3 regions of the Sphingomonas sp. LM7 genome follow, and region 3 is predicted to be linked to each of the others. Evidence: predicted binding sites of a transcription regulator. Region 3 holds the regulator's gene; each other region holds the start of a gene.
What was found. Region 3 encodes LexA, which represses DNA repair genes until DNA is damaged. Its sites were predicted from a motif close to GTTCCNCNCTTGTTCT; they were not measured.

Region 1: a site for LexA is predicted at 2,593-2,608, ahead of BXU08_RS03965 (DNA recombination protein RmuC). Genes of this name have one in related genera too.
Region 2: a site for LexA is predicted at 2,082-2,097, ahead of BXU08_RS16830 (ImuA family protein). Genes of this name have one in related genera too.

Annotation. Positions count from the first base shown of each region.
Region 1 is NZ_CP019511.1:867,352-872,789, forward strand. It holds gene truA (tRNA pseudouridine(38-40) synthase TruA) at 1-372, opposite strand, end outside; gene fmt (methionyl-tRNA formyltransferase) at 369-1,271, opposite strand; gene recR (recombination mediator RecR) at 1,326-1,922, shown strand; gene def (peptide deformylase) at 1,968-2,495, shown strand; gene BXU08_RS03965 (DNA recombination protein RmuC) at 2,620-4,017, shown strand; gene BXU08_RS03975 (META domain-containing protein) at 4,435-5,136, opposite strand; gene BXU08_RS03980 (RNA methyltransferase) at 5,354-5,438, opposite strand, start outside.
Region 2 is NZ_CP019511.1:3,618,338-3,623,775, forward strand. It holds gene BXU08_RS16825 (DNA polymerase Y family protein) at 1-1,367, opposite strand, end outside; gene BXU08_RS16830 (ImuA family protein) at 1,285-2,061, opposite strand; gene BXU08_RS16835 (ABC-three component system protein) at 2,330-3,226, shown strand; gene BXU08_RS16840 (ABC-three component system middle component 6) at 3,223-3,474, shown strand; gene BXU08_RS16845 (ABC-three component system protein) at 3,471-5,237, shown strand; gene BXU08_RS16850 (DUF1810 domain-containing protein) at 5,373-5,438, opposite strand, start outside.
Region 3 is NZ_CP019511.1:605,923-611,360, forward strand. It holds gene BXU08_RS02880 (ComEC/Rec2 family competence protein) at 1-169, shown strand, start outside; gene BXU08_RS02885 (Lrp/AsnC family transcriptional regulator) at 175-672, opposite strand; gene BXU08_RS02890 (DMT family transporter) at 769-1,728, shown strand; gene lexA (transcriptional repressor LexA) at 1,722-2,420, opposite strand; gene glp (gephyrin-like molybdotransferase Glp) at 2,478-3,662, opposite strand; gene BXU08_RS02905 (PilZ domain-containing protein) at 3,703-4,662, opposite strand; gene moaC (cyclic pyranopterin monophosphate synthase MoaC) at 4,763-5,230, opposite strand; gene trpC (indole-3-glycerol phosphate synthase TrpC) at 5,385-5,438, opposite strand, start outside.

The DNA.
Region 1 (5,438 bases), 260 kb from region 3:
CCAGGTCAGCGGTGCGCGGCGCGTGACGATACGATACTCATAGTGCCGGCCCAGGCACGAAAAGCGCGCATGCCAGTCGTCCGGCACTTCGACGCAATCGAGAATCGCTACCGGATTGGGCCGCAGCCGCGCATTGAGCGCCTCCATCAGCCGGAACGGCGCGATCTCCCGCGCGATGTCGAGATGCGCGCGCATACCGAGGCCATGCACCCCGGCATCGGTACGCCCCGCGGCATGGACCACTGCCTTCTCGCCGGTCACTGCGAAAGCGGCGTCCTCGATCGCTTGCTGGACGCTCGGGCCGTGGTCCTGCCGCTGCCAGCCCATGAAAGGCCGGCCGTCGAATTCCACGGTGAGCGCGAACCGCGTCAAAGCCGCGTGCCCGCCGGGATCGCGAAGCCCCGCAACAGATCCTGTGACGTCATGACACCACGTCCCGCCCGCTGGACGAGCAGCGGCCGGATCGCCCCTGCGCCACAGGCGATCGTCATGCGGTCGTCGAGTACGGTTCCGGCTTCTCCGCTCTCGGCCGCCACTTCCGCCGAATGCACTCGCACGCGCTCGCCGCCTAGTTCGAAGAACGCCCCCGGCGCCGGATTGAACGCGCGCACCTGCCGCTCGACCTCAGCCGCGGTTCTCAAGAAATCGAGCCGAGCCTCGGCCTTGTCGATCTTTGCGGCATAGGTGACGCCATCCTCGGGCTGTGCCGCCGCCGGATAGCAGCCGATATCCCGCAGCACCTCGACCATCAGCCGCGCCCCCATCTCGCTGAGCTCGCCACTGAGTTCGCCCGCGGTCTTTCCCCCTATCGGCGTCCGCCCCTCGAGCCGCACCGGGCCAGTATCGAGCCCCGCCTCCATCTGCATGATCCCCACCCCGGTCTCGGCATCGCCGGCGAGGATCGCCCGCTGGATCGGCGCCGCACCCCGCCAGCGCGGCAGCAGCGAGCCGTGGACGTTGAGGCAACCCAGCCGCGGCGCCGCAAGCACCGCAACCGGCAGGATCAGCCCGTAGGCCGCGACCACCGCTACGTCGGCCCCCAGCGCCGCGAAAGCGACAACCGCGTCGGGCTCCTTGCGGAAGGAAAGCGGCGTTCGGACCTCGATCCCCAGCGCCTCGGCGCGTGCCTGGACGGGCGATGGCGCTACCTTGCCCCGATTCCCGCGCCGGGGCGGCTGGCTATATGCCGCCACGACGTCATGACTCGCCGCGACCAACGCGTCGAGCACGGGGACGGCGAATTCGGGGGTGCCCATGAAGATGATCCGCATAGTGTCCCTCTCGCCGCTTGGCAGGGCGCTAGGCAAGCCCCTATGTCTTCCTGCATGGCATCCCCTGAAATCGAGGCACTGACTCAGGCGCTCTCCCGCCTTCCCGGGCTCGGCCCGCGTTCGGCGCGCCGCGCGGTGCTCCACTTGCTCAAGAAGCGCGAGACTGCGCTCGATCCGCTGCTCGCGGCGCTCACTGCAGTCAGCCGCCGGCTCAGCACCTGCGGCATCTGCGGCAATGTCGACACCAGCGACCCCTGCGCGATCTGCGCCGATCCGCGCCGCGATGCCCGCGCGCTCTGCGTGGTTGAGGAAGTCGCCGACCTCTGGGCACTCGATCGTTCGCGCCTCTTTCCCGGCAAGTTCCACGTCCTCGGCGGTCGCCTGTCGGCGCTCGAAGGCATCCGCCCCGAGGATCTGCGCGTCGACGGGCTCGTCCGCCGCGTCGCCGCCGGCGGGATCGACGAAGTCGTCCTCGCGATGAATGCCACGCTCGACGGCCAGACCACCGCGCATTACCTCGCCGAGCGGCTCGAGAGCTACCCGATCCGCATCACCCAGCTCGCCCACGGCCTGCCCGTCGGCGGCGAGCTCGACTATCTCGACGAAGGCACGCTCGCCCAGGCGCTTCGCGCGCGCCGTCCGGTCGCGTAGTTTCCGAGACTTGCGGCGGCGCGAACGGCGAATTAAATCAGCCTTATGGCTCTCTTACCGATCGTCGAAGTACCGGACCCGCGCTTGCGCCTCATTTCCACGCCGGTGGAGACGGTGGACGATGAGGTGCGCGATCTTATCGCCGACATGTTCGACACAATGTACGATGCCCCCGGCATCGGCCTGGCCGCGATCCAGGTCGGCGTGCCCAAGCGCATCGTCGTCATGGACCTGCAGGAGGAAGAGGACGAGGAGGGCAAGCCGATCCGCGCCCCGCGCGTCTTCATCAACCCCGAAATTCTCGATCCCGCCGAGGAGCAGTCGGTCTACACCGAAGGCTGCCTGTCGATTCCCGAGCAGTTCGCCGATGTCGAGCGCCCCGCGCGCTGCCGCGTGACCTGGCTCGACGAGCAGGGCGTCGCGCATGACGAGCTCTTCGAGGGCCTGCTCGCCACCTGCATCCAGCACGAGATGGACCATCTCGAAGGGATCGTCTTCATCGACCATCTCTCTCGCCTCAAGCGCGACATGATCCTCAAGAAGCTGACCAAGGCGCGTAAGGCCGCCGCGTAAGCGCTTCACCGGAGCACGGTGGAAGCTTCCTCTGCCGTCACGCACCACAGCGCCGCACGCCGACTATAGGGTTGCTCCAAGGCGCGCCGCCGAGTAAGTTCGCCTTCTGTTCCGGGAGGCAAGGTTGGACACGCTCGCACTTATCCTGATCGTCGTCGTGCTGATTGCCGGCCTCGGCCTCGGTTGGTTTCTCGGCACCCGCGGTGTCGCCGAGGCACGCGCCGAGCGCGATCGCCGCGAATCTGACTTCAAGGCGGCAATCTCCGATCTCGTCCTCGCCGAGGAACGCGCCGGCCAGCTGCCCGCGCTCCGCGACGAGAACGCCACGTTGCGCGACGAACGCGACGAAGCCCGCCTCCAGCTCACCGAACTCCGCGCCAAGGCCGAAGCTTTCGAAGAGCGCCTCGACGAGTTCAAGGGCGCGCGAGAGGCGATGGCGGGCCAGTTCCGCGAACTCGCCACCACGATGCTTGGCGAAACCCAAAAGGCCTTCCTCGAACGTGCAGAGGCCCGCTTCAAGCAATCGGAGGACGTCGCCGGGCAGAACCTCAAATCGATGCTCCAGCCCGTCAGCGATCGCCTCCAGCGTTATGAGGAAGGCGTCGCCAAGGTTGAGGCCGAGCGCCGCGACGCGTTCGGCGAGCTCAAGGGCCAGATCGAGCAGATGCGGATCGGCCAGGAAAAGGTCAGCACCGAAGCCGCCAAGCTGGTCAATTCGCTGCGCAACGCCCCCAAGTCGCGTGGTCGCTGGGGCGAGCAGCAGCTCAAGAACGTGCTCGAGACCTGTGGACTCTCCGAACACACCGATTTCCAGACCGAAGTGAACGCCGCAGGCGAGGAGGGGGGACGCCTGCGTCCCGATGCGATCGTCCGGGTGCCGGGCGGTCGCGCGCTGGTGATCGACGCCAAGGTGTCGCTCAATGCCTATCAGGACGCATTCGGCGCGGTCGATGATATCGAGCGCTTCGCCGGGCTCAAGGCGCATGCCGATTCGATGCGCGCGCACATCAATGGCCTGGGCAACAAGGCCTATTGGAGCCAGTTCGAGGATGCGCCGGACTATGTGATCATGTTCGTCCCCGGCGAGCATTTCCTCTCCGCCGCGCTCGAACATGATCCGACGCTCTGGGACTTCGCGTTCGACAAACGGGTTCTGCTTTCCACTCCGACCAATCTCATCGCGATCGCGCGCACGGTCGCGGCGGTATGGCGTCAGGAAAAGCTCGCCAAGGAGGCGCGGCAAATCGGCGAGCTCGGCAAGGAGTTGTACGACCGGCTTGCGGTCGCCTCTCAACATCTTCGCGTTGTAGGGTCAGGGCTCTCCAGCGCGGTCAACAACTACAACAAATTTGTTGGGAGCTTTGAGCGTAACGTGTTGAGTACTGGAAGAAAATTTAAAGACCTAAACATCGAAACGGGCTCTAGGGAGATTGAGTCCACGCAAGAGATCGAAGCCTTGGCGAGATATGGTTCCGTCGAGGCGCTGCCTGCGAGCGACGAACGGAGCGAGAACATCGATTGACTGCGGCTCGCGGAGGAGTACCCTTGGTTTGTCGGCAGTTCTTTCATCGCCGATGGTTAGCTCGGCAATTGCCCTTCTCGGTAGTGTTACAATTAGCGTTCGCCCAGCCCAAAACCGGCCGGGGCTTCGTTTGATCGAAGAATGCTTGTCTCTACCTTGCGGTCGCAGTCTCCGGGCCTGATCGACTACGGAGAACGATCATGGACAGGTTGTTATACAACCTGCACCAAGATTGCGATCAGCGGTGGCATATCGGCGGGTTCACACCCGACGGCCAGCCGGTGTTCGAGATCGATCGCTCTTGGGAAGATCGTAGGGACGCCCAGAAGGCGCTCAATCGCCTTCTGGGTTTGTCTTTTACTAGTTCCCAAGCGACCGCGGTGTAGGCGGTGCGGGCGACTTTGTCGTCCGCACCATCTACAGGCGCCTCTCGGGCGCCAGCACCAGCCTTGTGCGATGCGCGCCGGTCAGCACCAGCTTTCCGTTGCGGTTGCGGCTGACGCTGAGCGGCTCTCCGAGGATGCGTAGCACGCTGCTCTCCTGAACATTCTGCATGCGCTGGGCGCACGCCATTTTCGTTGAAGCCAGCCGGCCGGCGGTGAGCCGCCCGCGCTCGAAGCGGAAGCTGCCGTTGAAATTGTTGCAACTGGCATTGCCGCTGATCCGGGCGCCGTTGAACGTCACCCGCGGGTTGGTGCGCGGCGCGACCAGCCGGCCATTGATCGATTCGATCCGCCAATCGCCTTCGAGCAAAGAGGTCTGCTCCGGCGTTTCGGAAAGCACCTCGCCGCCGCAGCCGCGCAGCGTGCGCCCGCGCAGGGTGACTGTGACGGTATCATGGAAGGTGCGGTCGCTCATCCCGTCGCTGCATTCGACATGGGTGATGTCTACGGTCATACCGCGCGCCTGGTAGCGCTCGCCATTGAACCCGACGATCGGCCGCGGCTTGGCGACGCGCACCACACGGCCGCCGGCAGGCTCATAGCGGATCGTGCTGCCGTCGATGGTCAGCGACCAGAACGGCTCGGTGCCCAGCGCGCGATAGGGCGCGGCGTTCGACTGGGCGTAGGCGGGCAGGGCGATCAGCACCAAGGCGCCGGCAGCAGCAAGCTTGATCAAGATAGGTCTCCTTCGTCTCGGGCGGTATGCCGCCGCGCGGCTGAACCGCGCATGGCCGTAACGATCGGCTGCCGTTCAGGATGCTGGCAATGTAGGATTTGCTGTGCCAGCCTTGGGTTCAGCTCTTTGAAAATGTCCGGCACAGAACTGCATTTCGGCAAAACAATCTTACAACAAGCTATAATTAAATTGCCGATTCACCGTATAAACCGTGAAATTAGCCACCGCGAATCCTACTCAGCACTTCATACGCCATCACCGCCGTCGCCACTGCCGCGTTGAGGCTGTCGGCCTTGCCGAGC
Region 2 (5,438 bases), 1.1 Mb from region 3:
TCCGGCGCATCGCTGCTTTCCGGCAAAAGCATGTCGCCATACCGTGCGCCAAGGGGCTCGCTGTGGGGGACGGTGAGATGCATCGCCTCGATGCCGAGCCCCGGATCGATGCGCTCGAGCTTCAGGCCGAACATGCGCACGAGATGCTTTGCGTCGCGTGTGGCGCGCGATGCGCCGATCGCGATCCGCTGGTCGGCGCCGTCGACACGGACAGCGGTCAGCACGACGCTGCGCACGCCGAGACCGCGCTGCTGGAGGACGCGCACCAGATCGTCGACCAGATCGGCGATCACCTGCTCGATCGCCTCGGCGGTTCCGATCGGCTCGAGCAGCCGGCGTGAGACTTCCGGCGCCTCGAACGGGACGACCGCTACGATCGGCTCGGCGGCGCGGCCGAGCGCCTGATCGAGCCGTTCGACGGAGGTGAGGCCAAGGCGGCGCGCCAGGGGCCCGCGCGGCATCGGGTAGAGGTCGCCGACACGTTCGAGCCCGAAGCGCGCCGCGGCGACGAGCGCATCGGGCCGGAGACGCAGCGCGGCGATCGGCAGGCTGGCCAGCGTCGAAGCCTCGGCCGAAGGCGGCAGGATTGTGATCGGCTCGCCGCCATAGCGCGCCAGCGCATGCGCCGCCCCGGGCGTGCCGGCGATGGCGATCGCGCCCGAAAAGCCGAGGCGCGCGAGGAAGCGCAGCACATGGCGGCAAAAGCACACCTCGCCACCGAAGAGATGGCTGGCGCCGGTCATGTCCAGCCAGATGCCGTCCGATCCCGACACGCTGGCAGTTGGCGTCCAGTGCGTGACGGCATGCAGCGCGAGGCGGTCGAGCCAGGCACGGTCGGCCGCGGCATCGGCCTCCTCCACGTCGAGATCGCCGACCAACGCCCGTGCGTGTGCGGCGGCCATGCCGGGCACCAGCCCCAGCGCCAGTGCGACCGGGCAGGCCGCGGTCACGACCTCGCGCTGCCCGACCCGCTCGATCAGCACGGTCGGACGTCCCCAAAGCGGCGTTCGAACCGGAGCAAGGGCGGCACCGGCCGGGCCACCCTCGTCCGGGCGCATCGCGCGAAACGGCGGATCGGCCGGCTCCGACCGCCGGCCCAGCTCGCGCATGGGCGGGCGCTGATGCGCCGGCAGACGCGCGATTTGCGCTTGGACGTCGGTCTCTCGCGCTGCGCCGTCCTGCGCCCAGCGCGCACCGGGACGCCAGCCCCCGCCGCGCGGGGCCGAGCAGGCGCCTGGATCATCATCGACCGGTGGCAGCAAAGGTGCCGGGGACCAGGCGCGCTCAGGCGGCGCGACTGGTCGCTGCGACCGGCGCAGCCGCTCGATCGCGAGCTGCGGCAGGTAGAGCGAGGCGACCCGTGTCATCGCATGCCTCGAGGATGAGAGAGAAGGGATTGCCGCCGCGCTGGCGGACGAGATCGACCGACCAGCAGCCACGGCCGACGCCTGCATGCGAAAGCGCCGCCGAAGGCGCGCAGCCAATCCGCCACCGCGTGCAGGCGGCGGAGGGTTTCTCGAGCGGGTCCCGTGCGGCGCGCGCCCAGCGGCGCAGCAGCAGCATCGGGGTATGGCCATCGGCAGCGGCAAGCTGGAGGCGGCGCGTCGCGGTCTGATCGGCTGCTTTCACTTCGGCGACGACTGCGGCGAAGCTGCCCAGACGCAGGCAGTCTTCGGCAAGCGCGAGCGCCATGACCTCGTCCCGCGCCTCCAGATAGAGCAACTTCGCCGGGGAAATGCCCGCCTGTTCGAGCCCGGGCGCATAGAGATCGAACCGGGTCAGCGCCCAGCCGATCGTCGCCACCGGCCGGTCGGCGAAGCGGGCCGCGATGCCCGCGACGAACAATGTCGCCGCCGCATCGTCACCAAGCGTCGGCGAGGCGGCCGCGATCTCGTGCAGCCCGCCGCCGTCAATCCCGCCATGGGCAAGCCTCGAATCGAGTGCATCGATCCCGAACGGCAGCAATCGCGCATCGCTCGTCTCGGGCGCGGCAATGCGTGCCTTCAGCTCGGCAAGCAGGCGTGCGCGATCGGTCTCGGCAATGGCGGCTTCGGTTTGCATAAGGGAATAACGACTCGCTCGTTCCTATTATGTTCCGCTCTGGCGGGCATCTCGTCAAGGCGTCGAATCGAGGAAGAGGGCTGAACGGAGGCCAGGCCTGCCAGCAACGCACCGGTGCAGGCTGGATGTCGTGACTATACCGGGAGATTGAGCTGCGTTACGAGATGCAGACGGCCGTCAGCGCGGACGGAGAGCTCCGGAGGACGCGGAGCAGGGGGACGAACTCGCGATAATGGCAATGCAGCCAATCCAGCGATGGCAGTATCGAGTGACGTTCGACCTGCGGGTCCGAAACGCCTACGGTGTCGCGTTCCAGGACTTTTTCTCCACTATCATGGAAGCCCGCTACGGAAGCGACTTCATCAGGGTAAGGCCCTTTGGCTCGCTTGGGGACAAAGGTTGCGACGGCTACGGGAGCACCGGTGGCTTGGTTTTCCAGTGCTACGGGAAGCTGGAGGATGCGGCTCCCAAAGCTGCGACCATCGCGAAGAAGATTGGCGATGACTATCAGCTCGCCGGCGGTCATCTCGGGACGATCATGAAGGAGTGGCACTTCGCTCATAACCTTGTCAGCGGGCTACCGATCGAGGCGGTCCAGAAAATCGAGGAACTGAAGCAGGCCGGTGCTCACGCGGTCGGCGTCTTTGGGCCGGCAAGCCTCTGGACGATCGTCGACGAACTGAAAGAGACCGACCTTTTCAACCTCCTCGGACCGGCTGCGACGGCCGAGGATAGTCAGAACCTGAAGCTCGAGGAGGTCAGGCGTTTGACCGATTCGTTGATGGCGTCGATATCGGCGGGGACCGTCCTGAACGGCCCGATCAAGCCGGTACCGTCGGATAAGCTGACCTTTAATCAGCTTCCAGGCCACTGGGTCCAGCTACTCACGATGGCGTCGAGCAACGGCCCATTCGTCCAAGAATATTTCGAACAAAATTCCGATGTCGAACTGGGCGCCAGGATCGCCCAGGCGTTTTCCAGCCGGTATATGGCGCTGAAGCAGGAAGCGCTCACACCTGGACAGATCATGGACGCCCTCTACGAGCAGACGACCGGCATGGGTTCGGTGTCCACGGTGAGGCAGGTCGCCGCGCAGGCACTGCTGGCATATCTGTTTGACGCTTGCGAAATCTTCGAGGATCACACCGACAAGGTGGGGCCATGATCCTTCCCTCGAAGCACATATCAGAGAGCCGTTCCCTCGCAGCGATCGGCGGCGAGATTCTCGCCCAGCTCGAAGAGCCGCGCGCCGTCTCAGAGATCTGGGAGCGGGTCCTGGCTGCCCGACGAGCGACCGGGCGAGGTGCTCCGCTGCCCTACGACTGGTTCATCTTGGCGCTGACCTTCCTCAACTCGATTTTCGCGGTGGAGCTGTCCCAAGGGCTCGTCATGCGGACGGAGGGCCGGCGGTGATCATCTCGATCGAGAGCGATCTGCCGAGTTTCAAGCCAGTCCGGCTGAAGCCTGGCCTAAACGTCCTGCTAGCCGACAAGTCCCCCTCTTCAGGTGAAAAGCAGACGCGAAACAGCGCCGGCAAATCGAGCCTTGTGGACGTCATAAACTTCCTGCTCGGGGGCAAGGCGGCAAGCGCTGTCGCCTGCCACGACTCCCTCAAGGCCTACGCGTTCTACGGGACCTTCAAATTCGACGGCGACGAGATCAGGGTCGGACGTTCAGGCGACGAGCCGTCGAAGATATTAGTCGACGAGGAGAAGACGACGGCTTTCGGGCTGACACCCAAGCTGGACAAGAAGACCGGTCGCCATTTCGTCTCGAACGAGGTGTGGAAGGAGTTTCTCGGCAACCGACTCTTCGCATTGCCATTCCCCACCAAGGGAACGGCATTCGAGCAATCCTACACGCCCAGCTTCCGGTCGATGATCGCCTACTTCGTTCGCCGCCGCGGCGGCTTCATGCGCCCGGACAAGCATGCCGAGAAGCAGGCCACATGGGATAGCCAGGTAAATCTCTCATACCTGCTTGGTCTCGACTGGACCATACCATTCGAGATCGAGAAGGTGCGGCAGCGCGAGCGTCAGCTGGTGGAGCTCAAGAAGGCGGCCGAGGGCGGTGTAGTCGGGGACATCATCGGCACCGTCGCGGAGCTGCGTCCAAGGGTCGTCCTGGCGGAAGCTAACGTCGAGAAGCTGCGAGGGGATTTGGCGGCGTTCCGCGTCGTCGACAGCTACCGCGAGATGTCGGATCGAGCCTCCGCGATCCGCGGCGAGATGCTCGCGATCGAGCGTAACTCGGTGATCCTGAAGCAGACGCTAGACCACCTTGAGACCAACTACAGGGAAGAGCAGCCGCCCGCGACGACGGATGTCAATCGGCTCTACAAGGCGATCGGGATCGAACTGCCGACCGTCGCGGTGCGGCGCTTCGAGGAGGTCCGAGCATTTCACGAGTCTGTGGTGGCGAACCGACGGAAGCGCCTCGAGGAGCAGATCAACGTTACGAAGACGGAACTTTCCGAGGCTGAAGCGCGCTCGGCGGCGCTTGACGGCGAGCGTAGCGAAATCCTCCGCTTTCTCGAAGGCAGCGGCGCGTTGGAGGACTTCACGGCACTCCAGGAACGGCTCGCGAGCCTGGCAGTCGAGGCGGCGGCGCTGCGCGAACGCTTCAACGCAGCCGAGATCCTCGAAGGCGAGAAGACTGAGTTAGAGGGCGACCGCATCAACCTGAAGCGACGTCTGCAGGACGACCATCAGGCGCGGCAAGCGCAGCTGGACAAGGCGATCCTGTTCATTGGCGGGGCGATCGACCAGCTCTACAGCGACCGGACTGGAGGATTCGTCGTTGCCGCGAATGACGGTGGACCCGAATTCGAGATCTCGATCCAAGGAGATCGGGGCGGGGGCATCTCGCAGATCGAAATCTTCTGTCTAGACCTTGCTCTGCTGTCGCTCACCGCGGAAGCCCGGCGGGGTCCGCGCTTCCTGATCCATGACAGCCACCTCTTCGACGGCGTCGACGAGCGTCAGGTTTCAAAGGCACTTCAGCTAGGCAAGGACACGGCTGACCGGATCGGCGGGCAGTATCTTGTCACCATGAACTCGGACATCTTCGACCGACTGCCGTTGCCCGCGGCCTTCGATAAGCCTGCGCATGTGCTGTCCACGCGCCTGTCGGACGATGGCGAGGGAGGCGGATTGTTCGGCTTCAGGTTTGACTAACTGCAACCGCCATTGACGGCTTGTGGGTCATATCGCCTTCGCACCCGGGCAACGCGAGGGTCCGCCTTACTTGATTCGGCACCCCGAAGCCGCGTGTCCGCAACCCGCCTAAAAACAGGCGCGATAACAACGGACTCAGCCCTCCAACATTCTCAGGGTGTCGCTGTCACGCTGCCCCGTGAACCAGCGATCGAGCGCGGC
Region 3 (5,438 bases):
CACGCCGCGTTGGCTGCGGCTCGACCGCGAGACTCTGGCCCGGACCGGCGGCGTCGCGATCACCTTCGCCGACGCGGGTGTGCGCACCGTGCGGAGTGGCGGATCGCATCCCTGGCTTACCCCACTGACGGTACAGCCGCCGTTCGTGCGACGCGAGACGCCACAATGAGTGGTTCAGGACAGCGGGGGAATGACGATGGCCATGTCGGCTTTCACTCGGTCGAGGGCGACCAGCGTTCGATAATGGGCGATGCTGTCATTCTCGGCAAACAGGCGGCGTGACAGTGCTTCGTAGCTCCGCATGTCGGCTGTCACGATTACCAGTACGAAGCTGACGCCGCCGGTGACGAAATAGCATTGCTGGACTTCGGGTGTGTCGCGGAACAGCGTCTTCGCCGCATCGACGCTCCTCGCGCGCTCGTCGTGCAGCCGAACCTCCACGATCGCCGTAATCCCGAGCCTTACCGCTTCGGGCTCGACGATCGCGACGTTGGCGGCAATCACTCCGGCTGCCTCCATCGCGGCGATCCGCCGTTGAACGGCTGCAGCGGACAGGTTGACGGCTTCGGCGATCTGGCGCTGCGGGGTCTTGTTGTCCCGCTGGACGATGCGCAGGATAGCGCGGTCGAAAGGGTCGAGCTTGCGGGGCGCGGGGTGGATGGGTTCGACCATCGCCGAGTATTTGTTGCATTTTTGCCGGCAAGCAAGAGCGCTCCGCTCGCTGGAGCGATGATATCACTCGCCAGATTGTGTTGGCGGAGACAGGAAATGAACATCGCCGAGAGGCGCCCCGCCTGTGCCACGTCGATTCTGCCGGGCATACTGTGCGGTGCCGGAGCCGGAGCGCTGTGGGGCCTGGTCTTCCTCGCCCCGGAGCTGATCCGCGCGTTCAGTCCGCTCGAAATGACGATCGGGCGGTATCTCGCCTTCGGGGCGATCTCGTGCGTGCTGATCGCGCCGCGCTGGCAGGGGCTGGCGGCGAAGCTCGGGCGGCGCGAATGGCTGGGGCTGGTTTGGCTCGCGCTTGCCGGGAACACTTTATACTATCTGCTCCTGTCGGCCGCGGTGCTGACGGGCGGGATTGCGCTGACCTCGCTCGTCATCGGATTCCTGCCGGTCGCGGTAACGATCATCGGCAGTCGGGACGGCGATGCGGTGCCGCTCGGCAAACTGGTCCCGTCGCTGCTGCTTGGCGCTGCGGGAGCGATCTGCATCGGCTGGCAGGCAGTCCTGCCGACGCACGATCGAGATGCTTCTTCCTGGTTCGGCCTGCTCTGCGCGATCGGCGCGCTTGCGTCATGGACTGCCTATGCGGTGGGCAACAGCCGGTGGCTGGCGCGGCTCGGCACGGTTTCGGCGCACGAATGGAATCTTCTGACCGGAGTCGTTACCGGGGCGCAGAGCCTGGTGCTCGTACCGATTGCGCTCCTCCTGGCTTCATCGGGCCATGACGGGGCCGCCTGGGCGAAGTTTGCCGGTGTTTCGGTCGGCGTCGCGGTGCTGGCATCGATCATCGGCAATGCGCTGTGGAACCGGATGAGCCGATTGCTGCCATTGACCCTGGTCGGCCAGATGATCCTGTTCGAGACGCTGTTCGCGCTGCTCTACGGCTTCCTGTGGGAGCAGCGGCTGCCGACGCTGCTCGAGGCCATGGCGTTCGTGCTGGTGGTGGCCAGCGTAGCCTCGTGCATCGCGGCGCACCGCCGCCCGGCATCCGCCGCTCAGTAGCGGCGGAGCAGCCCGGCCAGCTTGCCCTGCACGCGCACCTGATCGGGGCGGTAGCGCTGGGCGTCATAGCTGCGATTGGCCGGATCGAGCCGGATCATCGCGCCTTCCTTGCGGAAGTACTTCAGCGTCGCCTCGGCATCGTCGATCAGCGCAACGATGATCTCGCCGTCGCGGGCGGTTTCAGTGCGGCGGATCAGCGCATAATCGCCATCGAGAATGCCGGCTTCGACCATCGAATCGCCGGCGACTTCGAGCGCATAATGCTCGCCCGAGCCGAGCAGCGCAGCCGGAACGGGCAGCATCGTGCCGCCTTCGAGCGCCTCGATCGGCGTACCGGCGGCGATGCGGCCGTGCAGCGGAATCTCGACCACGTCGTTGGCAGGCGATGGCGGCGTCGACCCGGCCGAAATTGACCGCGAAGTTGATGAAGTTGACGCATCCGTCGTGCGAGTCCTGCCCGCCGGCTTCGCATCGCCGCGTTCGGGCATGCGCAGCACTTCGAGAGCGCGGGCGCGATTGGGCAGGCGGCGGATGAACTCGCGTTCTTCCAGCGCGCTGATCAGCCGATGCACGCCCGACTTCGACTTGAGATCGAGCGCGTCCTTCATTTCCTCGAACGAAGGCGACACGCCGGTCTCGGCCAGCCGGTCGGCAATGAAGCAGATGAGCTCGTGCTGCTTGCGCGTGAGCATCCAGTTTCTCCTGTCCAGAACAGACTGGGAACGTTTATGCAATGTTCCGGGAGCTTGTCAAGCGATGTCGAGGATTTCCACCGAGTCGCCGGACACGGCCGCGGCTGCACCCGGTTCGCGGACGATCAGGCAGGTCGCCCGGGCCAGCGTTCGCAGCATCGAACTGTCCTGGATCGTCGAGGCGAACACCGCGCCGCCACGCTGTTCGGCGCGGAGATAATCGGTGCGGTCGCCGTTCGGGGCGAGCGGTTCGCCGAGCACGGCACGGCGAGTGCGCGGCAGCGGATCGGCGGCGCCCGATAGCGCGGCGGCCAGCGGCCGGACGAAGAGCTGGGTAGTGACGAAGGCGGAAACCGGATTGCCGGGGAGGCCGAGCACCAGCATCCCGCCGAGCCTGCCGGCCATCATCGGCTTGCCGGGCCGCAGCGCGACGCGCCAGAAATCGATCGTGGCGCCGACCGCCCTGAGCGCGGGCTGGACGAGATCATGGTCGCCGACCGAGGCGCCGCCGCTGGTCACCAGCAGATCGGCACCGACGGCGCGGAACGCGGCTTCGAGCGCGTCCTGGCGATCGGGCAGGATGCCGAGGTCGATCAATTCGACAGGCAGGTCGGCAAGCTGCGCGGCGAGCATCAGCCGATTGGTCTCGGGGAGCTGCGCCGGGCCGATGAGGCTGCCGGGCGGCACCAGTTCGTCGCCGGTGGCGGCGATGGCGACCCGGACCTTGCGGCGCACGGGGAGGGTGCCGTGACCGGCAGTGCCGAGCAGCGCCAGCACGGCAGGGGTGAGGCGGTCGCCGGCGCGAACAAGCAGGTCGTCCTCCGAGAAATCGAGGCCACGCCGGCGGACGTTGCGGCCGCGATGGCCCGGGCCTTCGCCGGCCAGCGACAATCGTCCGCCGTCGCGCGCGGCTTCTTCCTGGACCAGCACGGTGTCGGTGCCCCCAGGCAAGGGCGCGCCGGTGAAGATGCGAACGGAATCGCCGGGCTCCGCCTCGCCGGTGAAGGCGCGGCCTGCGGCACTCTCCCCGATCACGCGCCAGGGGCCGGGCAAGTCGGCGAAGCGGATGGCATAGCCGTCCATCGCCGAGAGATCGGCATAGGGCTGGGTGCGGAGCGCTTCGATATCGGCGGCGGCCCAGCGGCCTGCGGCCGCCGCGAGCGGTACATTCTCTATCGCGAGCGGGCGGGCCAGCGCGAGGAGCTGCGACTGGGCTTGGACGACGGGCAGGAGTGCGGGCATGTTCCCGTCTTGTGCCGGGAAGCGCCTGCGATGCAAGCGTTCAGCGTGGGGCCTTGCTGCCCGAAACGAGGCTGAGGTCGCGCGGGCGCAGCGGCAGGCGGAATTCGCAGAGGATCCGGTTGTGTGCGACTTCGATCACGTTGGCGGGCCCGCCGCCGATCTCGGGCAGCGAAACCCAGAGCTGGGCGCCCGGCGCGAGCGCGGCGCGGGTCTCGAGCTCGACGAGATTCGCCGTGATGCCGCGGACGCGCGCATTCCACCAGCGCACACCTTCGCGGACGCTGGCAGGGGCGTCGAGCCGGATCGCATGCTTGTCCGGGATCATGCCGTCGCCCTCGGGATTGAGCGGCGTGGGGGCCGCGCCGGCGCTGCCCTGCGCACGCTGGGCATGGCGCAGCCACGGCATCAGCGCTTGCCAGCCGAGGCCCTCGTCAAAGGCGATGCCGGCCTGGCCGTCCTGGGCCCAGCGGACGGTGCCGTCGAGCGGGCGCAAAGCATCGAAAGTGCAGTGAACCGGGTCGCCCGCGGCAAGCTCGAGCTTGGTGTCGATGCCGACGCCGCCCTGCGAGATGTTGCGCGTGCGGGCATGCTCGACTTTGGTGCCGCTGCGGATCGAGACGAGCTGGTTGATCTCGACGCGCGGCATGGCGCGGCGCTCGGCCGGCAGGTTGGCGAGGGTGCGCGCGAGCGTGCTGATGATGTCGATCGCCGCGTCGAACACGAAGCCGGCTTCGCCGTCGGCGCACCAATCGACCTTGCCCGGGACGAGCTGGCCGCTCGCCATTTCGAGGCGCATCGGCTCTTCCTGGGAGAGCGTGGCGTCGATCTGGACGGTGGCACCGGCCGAGGAGAGGCGCTGGAGCGAGCAGGGGAAGCGTTCGCAATCGCTGACGAGGAAGGCGGCGTCGAACGCAGCCTGGGCGTCGGGCTGGTGCAGCACCGCGCGGGGCGGATCTGCCGATAGCGAGAAGACCGTCGCGGACCTGAGTGCCTGAACCATTTTTCTTCCCGTCGATCCGTAGCCGCGACTTTGCTTAAGCGGGCTGAAAAGCGGGTTAATTTAAACGGTTGTAGAATCCCTAACGGGCGTCGGCGGGGGATCAGGCGGACCAGTCTCCCGACTTGCCGCCGGTTTTGGAGAGCAGGCGGATGCCGGAGATCACCATCGCCTTATCGAGCGCCTTGGCCATATCGTAGAGCGTGAGCAGCGCGACGCTGGCGGCTGTAAGCGCCTCCATCTCGACGCCGGTTTTGCTTTCAGTCGCGGCCGTGGCGGTGACGGTGACGCCGGTATCGTCGGGAGCGAGATCGATCGCGACGCGGGTTAGCGGCAAAGGGTGGCAGAGCGGGATCAGCTCGGCGGTTTTCTTGGCGGCCATGATCCCGGCGATGCGCGCCGTGGCGAGGACGTCGCCCTTCTTGACGCTGCCTTCGCGGATCGCGGCGGCGGCTTGTGCGGACATCGTGATGCGGCCGGTGGCGACTGCCTCGCGCGCGGTGACGGGCTTGCCGGCGACGTCGATCATGTGGGCGGCGCCGGTTTCGTCGAGGTGGGTGAGGCGAGTCATCTGTCCCGTTCCCTTTGGGAGAGGGAGGGGCCCGCTCGGCGCAGCCGAGTGGGAGGGTAAGGGTGATGGCAAGAGAGGAGGCCGCCCTCACCCTCCCGCGGTTTTGCCGCTCCTTCCCGCTCCCAAAGGGAGAGGGGCAGTGGGTACATCTCCCTCACCCAACCATCGCCCGCGTCGCGGCTTCGACATCGTCCTGGCGCATCAGCGA